One region of the Brevibacillus jepli genome, then DNA from elsewhere that is predicted to be linked to it. Evidence: riboswitches for the same ligand, from Rfam matches in the RefSeq annotation. Region 1 holds a riboswitch; the other holds the start of a gene.

Evidence for each region. Region 1 has a riboswitch for thiamine pyrophosphate ahead of thiC (phosphomethylpyrimidine synthase ThiC). Riboswitches for the same ligand answer to the same signal wherever they lie in the genome.
Region 2: another riboswitch for thiamine pyrophosphate. It lies ahead of thiS (sulfur carrier protein ThiS); the one in region 1 lies ahead of thiC (phosphomethylpyrimidine synthase ThiC).

Annotation. Positions count from the first base shown of each region.
Region 1 covers NZ_JBFEFW010000001.1:81,092-84,506, forward strand. Annotated here, with positions in the region: gene thiC (phosphomethylpyrimidine synthase ThiC) at 1-1,711, opposite strand, end outside; TPP riboswitch at 1,863-1,975, opposite strand; gene AB1L17_RS00425 (cation diffusion facilitator family transporter) at 2,224-3,105, shown strand; gene ku (non-homologous end joining protein Ku) at 3,165-3,415, opposite strand, start outside.
Region 2 covers NZ_JBFEFW010000012.1:111,783-115,197, reverse strand. Annotated here, with positions in the region: gene AB1L17_RS15080 (alanyl-tRNA editing protein) at 1-999, shown strand, start outside; gene kapB (kinase-associated lipoprotein KapB) at 1,013-1,396, shown strand; TPP riboswitch at 1,438-1,548, shown strand; gene thiS (sulfur carrier protein ThiS) at 1,754-1,957, shown strand; gene AB1L17_RS15065 (thiazole synthase) at 1,963-2,733, shown strand; gene AB1L17_RS15060 (acetylornithine deacetylase) at 2,726-3,415, shown strand, end outside.

The DNA of each region.
Region 1 (3,415 bases):
TCTCCTGCATGCCTGCGTGGATGGAAGAAGCTTCTTGGGCAGACTCCTGCTCATTTGCAAGATGACGGATGTCGTGCGATATTTTCATACTGCAAAATTTAGGCCCGCACATGGAACAAAAATGCGCGGATTTGGCTGCTTCGGCGGGTAAAGTTTCGTCGTGATATTCGCGAGCGCGTTCCGGGTCCAGGGATAAGTTGAATTGATCCGTCCAGCGAAAATCGAAGCGAGCTTTGGATAAAGCGTCATCTCGCTGCTTCGCGCGGGGATGTCCTTTTGCGAGGTCAGCGGCATGGGCTGCGATTTTGTATGCAATTAAACCGTTGCGGACATCCTCTTTATTGGGCAGGCCGAGGTGCTCTTTCGGTGTCACATAGCAGAGCATGGCTGTTCCGAACCAGCCAATCATGGCAGCGCCAATGGCTGAGGTAATGTGATCGTAGCCAGGGGCGATGTCTGTCGTGAGCGGCCCAAGCGTATAAAACGGTGCCTCATGGCAAATGGTTAGCTGCTTATCCATGTTTTCCCGGATCAAGTGCATAGGGACATGGCCGGGTCCTTCAATCATGACTTGCACATCGTGCTCCCATGCTATTTTTGTCAGCTCACCTAATGTCTCGAGCTCGGCAAATTGCGCTTCGTCGTTCGCATCCGCGATAGAGCCAGGGCGCAGACCATCCCCGAGAGATACGCAAATATCATACGCCTTCAGAATTTCGCAAATTTCAGCGAAATGCGTATACAAAAAGTTTTCCTCATGATGTGCGAGGCACCAAGCAGCCAAAATCGATCCACCGCGGGAGACGATACCCGTGACACGTTTCGCTGTCATCGGGATATAGCGCAAAAGTACGCCAGCGTGAATGGTAAAGTAATCGACGCCTTGTTCCGCTTGCTCAATCAAGGTGTCTCGATAAACTTCCCACGTCAAATCCTCCGCTTTTCCATTTACTTTTTCGAGTGCTTGATAAATGGGGACCGTTCCGACTGGGACGGGACTATTGCGGATGATCCACTCGCGTGTGGTGTGAATGTGTTTGCCAGTCGACAGGTCCATAATAGTGTCAGCGCCCCAGCGAACCGACCAAATCATTTTTTCGACTTCTTCTTCCATCGAGGAGCTGACAGCGGAAGTTCCAATGTTGGCATTGATTTTTACATGAAAGTTGCGGCCGATGATCATCGGTTCGCTTTCGGGATGATTGACGTTTGACGGGATGATCGCACGTCCGGCGGCGATTTCTGCCCGAACAAATTCAGGGGAAACGCCCTCTCGAATGGCAACGTACTCCATTTCCGGTGTGATGATATGTTTTCGGGCATAATGAAGCTGGGTAACAATTTTCCCGGCTTGTGCTCGTTTAGGTTTGTAGTCTTCTCTTGGAAAAGAAGGGAGTGCGGTTGCCTTTTCTTCGCTTCTGATTCCGTCGTCGACTAGCTTTGGCTTACGACCCACATACGTTTCCACATCCTTTCGCTCATCAATCCACTCATGGCGTATGGAGGGAAGACCTGCTCGAATGTCAGCGACATAATCAGCTGCGGTATACTCGCCACTTGTGTCATAAACACGCAGAGGTGGGTTGGGTGTGGAGCCAAACAGTCCTTCAGTAGGGTGAAGGGAAATTTCGCGCATCGGGACACGAATGTCCGCTCGACTACCTGTTTCGTATACTTTGCGACTGCCTGGAAAAGATGACACCAATGACATAAGAAAAACCTCCTTGTTTTGGTTGCACGAAAGCGAGAACCGTTTAGGGAGGCGAAAGAAACTGCCCACGAAAAAGCGCCACATGAAAACAACATGCGACGCCAACGCGAGAGTAGAGAAGAAACGGGTATCCTAAAGATACACGCATCTTATCGTGTCGTATATGACATTCCTCCGCTGGCATTACCCAGTTCAGGTTCAACGGTCGATGGCACAGTACCATCCTCTCAGCCTGGTGAATTCCAAGCTCCCGTGCTTTTTTATTTCGGATTGCAAGATTAGGATAACGGGAAGTCCAGTTAATTTCAAGGAAAATTTTCCAGAGAAATATTGCGGGCGTGCAACACATTTTCCCCCCCTCTATTCTCGTGAATCGGACTAAAACTGTTTCTGTAGACCCACATGAACCCTATCTGTTACGATGAAGTTCGAAAAAAAAGCAACTGTTTCCAGATGCCTTGATTTACCTAGGTTGCGGAGCATGCTTGAGATGTTTTTTGAGGTGATGAGGTATGGATGTTTATTCGGATTTAAAACAAGGAGAGCGTGGCGCGTGGGTGAGTATTTTCGCCTACATTTTCTGCTCCGTATTAAAAATAGGGGTTGCGTACGTAACTGCGTCTGAAGCATTAATGGCGGACGGACTTAACAACTCAACGGATGTCGTCGCATCGATTGCTGTTCTGATCGGTCTGCGTATTGCTAGGAAACCGCCAGATAAAGACCACCCGTATGGCCATTTTCGTGCCGAGACGATTTCAGCACTTGTCGCTTCATTTATTATGCTATTTGTCGGAGTTCAAGTCGTCACGAATGCCGTACCATCATTGCTTGATCCACATCACGCGGCACCTGACTTGTTGGCGGGGTGGACAGCACTTGCGACCGCAGTAATTATGCTGTTTGTATACCGCTACAACAAAAATCTCGCCATCAAAACAAACAGTCAAGCACTGCTTGCAGCGGCCGCAGACAATCGTTCAGATGCATTCGTCAGCATAGGGACATTTATCGGGGTAGCTGGCGCACAGTTTCAATTGCATTGGCTCGATCCTTTAGCTGCTTTTGTCGTTGGTCTCATCATCTTGAAGACTGCATGGGACATTTTCAGGGAGGCAACACACCGTTTGACAGATGGCTTTGATCAGACCAAGCTCGAAGATTTGCGGACGACGATTTCCTCGATTTCAGGAGTGAAGGATATCAGTGACATCAAAGCCCGCTACCATGGAAGCAGCGTACTGGTTGATGTAGTGATCCATGTAGACCCAGGTCTGAATGTGGTGGAGAGCCACACAATCACCGAGAAAATTGAAGAACAAATGCGCAAGATCCACCGAATTAACACCGTTCATATCCATATTGAACCATGCAGGAAGATGGCGCCAAGCTAGATGTCCTGATGTGAATACAAAAAACCTGTCCAAAAGTGGGCAGGTTTTTTACGTACAGCTTAGACGGTGGTAGCCTTCTTTTTGCGCAAAGTTTTTGTTGTAGAAGTGGTCGCAGTCTTTTTCGGACTGGCAGAAGCCTTTTTCGCGGCTTCATCTGTCTCCGACGAAGAAGCTGCAGTAGTGCGTTTTCGCGCAGTCTTTGCCGGAGTAGGTTCCGGATCGATTTTGATGGGTGCTGCGGCTTGACCGGCTGTGGACTCCAAGCTTTCTTTTAGAGCTTGCATGAGATCAATTACATTCGTTCTTGCCA
Region 2 (3,415 bases), on a different contig from region 1:
CGCTTGGAATCGCCCTTGTCCGAAAACATAGCGGAAGTGACAGGTCACATCGACTGGGAGCGTCGCTTCGATCACATGCAGCAACATGCTGGTCAGCATATCTTATCCGCGTCCTTTCTGGAAGTCGTGCAGGCCGAGACCGTTGCGTTTCACTTGGGCAAGGAGCGCGTCACTATTGACGTACGATTGGATGAACTGACAGCTGATGTATGGGAACAGGTAGAGAATCGAGCTAATCAGATCGTCTTGGAAAATCATCCAATCATTGCGCGGTTCGTCGATGATGAGGAATTGGCTGCGTTGCCATTGAAAAAGCAGCCGACCGTTACCGAAAATATACGCGTCGTGATGATACCTGAGTTTGACTACAACCCATGCGGAGGTACGCATCCAGCACGTACGGGCGAAGTCGGCATAATCAAAATCTTGGGCTGGGAGCGCCATCGCGGGAACATTCGTCTGGAATTTATTTGCGGCTGGCGAGCATTGCGGGACTACAATCAGAAGCAAGCCGTTGTTCGTGAAGCGGCTAAGCTACTCGCAACCAATGAAGGCGAGCTGATTGCACAGACGGAACGACTCCTTGCAGAGCGAGATACCTTGAAGGCAAAATTGGCAGAAGTAGATAAGCTACTGTTGGAAGTGGAAGTCAACCAACAATTGTCCGAAGCGAGCCAAATGGGCAATTCACGCCTCATTATGCGTACCTTTACAGACAAAACCATTCAACAGCTTCAGCAGTTCGCGCAGCTAGCTACAGCTCTCGCACCAGATGCCATTTGCCTGCTCGCAGCTACCGGAGAGAAAATGCAGGTAGTGTTTGCTCGTGGACAAGAAGTAAACGTAGCCATTAATCAGGTGTTGAAAGAAACCTTGCCGATTATAGAAGGAAAAGGTGGCGGAAATCCTGCCATGGCACAAGGTGGCGGGCAGCCATTGGTAGAGGCAGAGGAAGTATTGCTGCATGCTCGCAAGCTGCTGGAAGCATCACTCACTTAAGGAGGAAAACGTGATGAACTGGAATCCGGGAGATATCGTTCGCGTTGCGCAGAGAACTGGAGAATATATTGCAGAAGTATTGGAAATTCACGATTCGAAGCTGCTGGTAAAAGTATTGGCAGTAACCAAATTCCCAACACAAGGCGACTTGCATTCTTCCTACGAAGTAGATGTACCGCTGTTTCACCAGCGTCCAGCACTCTCTTACATGGAAAAATTCATGACACCCGTCCAAGGAGTTATTCGCTATAATGGCGCGATTCCAGACTACAAGGAATCTATGCGTCAGGCGATGGAGAAAGAGATGCAGAAGCTTGCGAAAATGTCAGCTTGGGCACAGCGTTGTCTCAATGAATTGGAAAAGATGCACAAGGAAGCCTTTACAAACACGAAATAGAGTGGTACTGTAGTACACGAATGTACGACAATTGCATAGCTTTACTACCAAACGGGGGCCGAGCAACGTTGGCTGAGATTGTAACGAGTGTGTTACTGACCGTTGAACCTGACCTGGGTCATGCCAGCGGAGGAAGAGGTATATGGAATCGGTATCACGGTGTCGCATTCGAGGCGAAGGAAGCTTGTTTGCGTGCACGTATGATAAGATCACACTCAACCATCCGAGGCGGATGGTTTTTTTATACCATTCGTCCGGTGAGTTGGGATGGGTATACGGCTTCTTCTGTTTGTCTGAATCGACTCAGGCAGGCGGAGGAAGCCGTTTTTTTATGTCCCCATTAGAAGGAGGTAAACGATGGTTGTTCAGCTTAATGGGAAAAAAGTAGAGTTGGCGGAAGAGATCACAACAGTGCGAGCCTTGCTTGCTTCTTATTCCCTGCAAGAGAAGATTGTCGTCGTTGAGCGAAATGGTGAAATCATTGATCGCCAAGCGTACGAACAAACACCGATTGCAGACGGAGATCGCATAGAAATCGTTCATTTTGTCGGAGGAGGATGACCATCATGGATACATTGAAAATTGGACCTTACGAGTTTCGCTCCCGCTTGCTTTTGGGCACAGGTAAATTCGCAGATTTGGATACACAAGGAAAAGCGGTAGAGGTGTCTGAAGCAGAAATTTTGACATTTGCCATTCGTCGATTGAATTTGGAAAATCCGCAAGAACCGAACTTTTTGGAACAGCTCGACTTGAAAAAATTCACCCTGCTGCCGAATACGGCAGGTGCCTACACAGTTGAGGAAGCGGTGCGCATTGCACGCTTGGCAAAAGCATCTGGTCTGTGTGACATGATCAAGGTCGAAGTGATCGGAGACCCGAAAACATTGCTGCCTGATCCAATTGGTACACTCGAAGCTTCGAAAATCTTGGTAGAAGAAGGCTTTATCGTGCTGACCTACACCAATGATGATCCGATTCTCGCCAGACGTCTGCAAGAAGTGGGCGTACACGCTGTTATGCCAGGTGCTTCGCCAATCGGTTCTGGACAAGGAATTGTCAACGAAAACAACATCCGCTTTATCATCGAGGATGCCAAGGTACCGATTATCGTGGATGCAGGGATTGGCTCTCCAGCTGACTGCGCAAAAGCAATGGAGCTGGGAGCGGACGGTGTCTTGCTGAATACAGCAGTCGCCCTCGCTGACAATCCTGTCCTGATGGCAGAAGCGATGAAGCTCGGGGTGGAAGCAGGTCGCAAAGGCTTCCTCGCTGGCCGTATCGCGAAAAAACGCTATGCTTCCGCGAGCAGCCCGACTGAAGGGATGATTGAGTAGCGTGGATCGACTGACGGAAGCGGTAGAATCGATTGCCAGCCGCAAAGAAGAGCTGTTCGCATTATTGGCAGAGCTCGTTTCTCATCCGACGGTAAGTCCCCCCGCACGAAACAGCGATCAAGCACAAGCTGTAATCGCAAACCGACTGCAAGCGATGGGATTCGAAGTGGATCGCTGGACGGTCTATCCAGGGGACGACAATGTCGTAGGTCGCTTACCAGGCAGTGCCTCTACTCATGCAAACAGCCTGATTATCAACGGGCATATCGATGTGGCTGAGGTTGGAGACGATTCAGGGTGGACCTATGCCCCTTTTTCGCTGTCATATGGTACGGATGGACGTCTGTACGGCCGTGGTGTTGCCGATATGAAAGGTGGACTGGCAGCGAGCTTGTTCACAATCCAAATGCTGCGTGAACACGGACTAGAGCTGAAAGGTGATCTGCTCTTTCAATCCGTCATCGGAGAAGAAGCAGGTGAAGCAGGGACGTTGGTCGCTATCGAGCGAGGCTATCAGGCAGACTATGCCGTCGTTGTGGATACGAGCAATCTGCAGATGCAAGGGCAGGGCGGTGTCATTACTGGCTGGATCACGATTGAGAGTCCGACAACGCTGCATGACGGAATGCGCGCACAGACGATTCATGCAGGTGGACGTGTTCGTGGAGCGTCTGCTATCGAG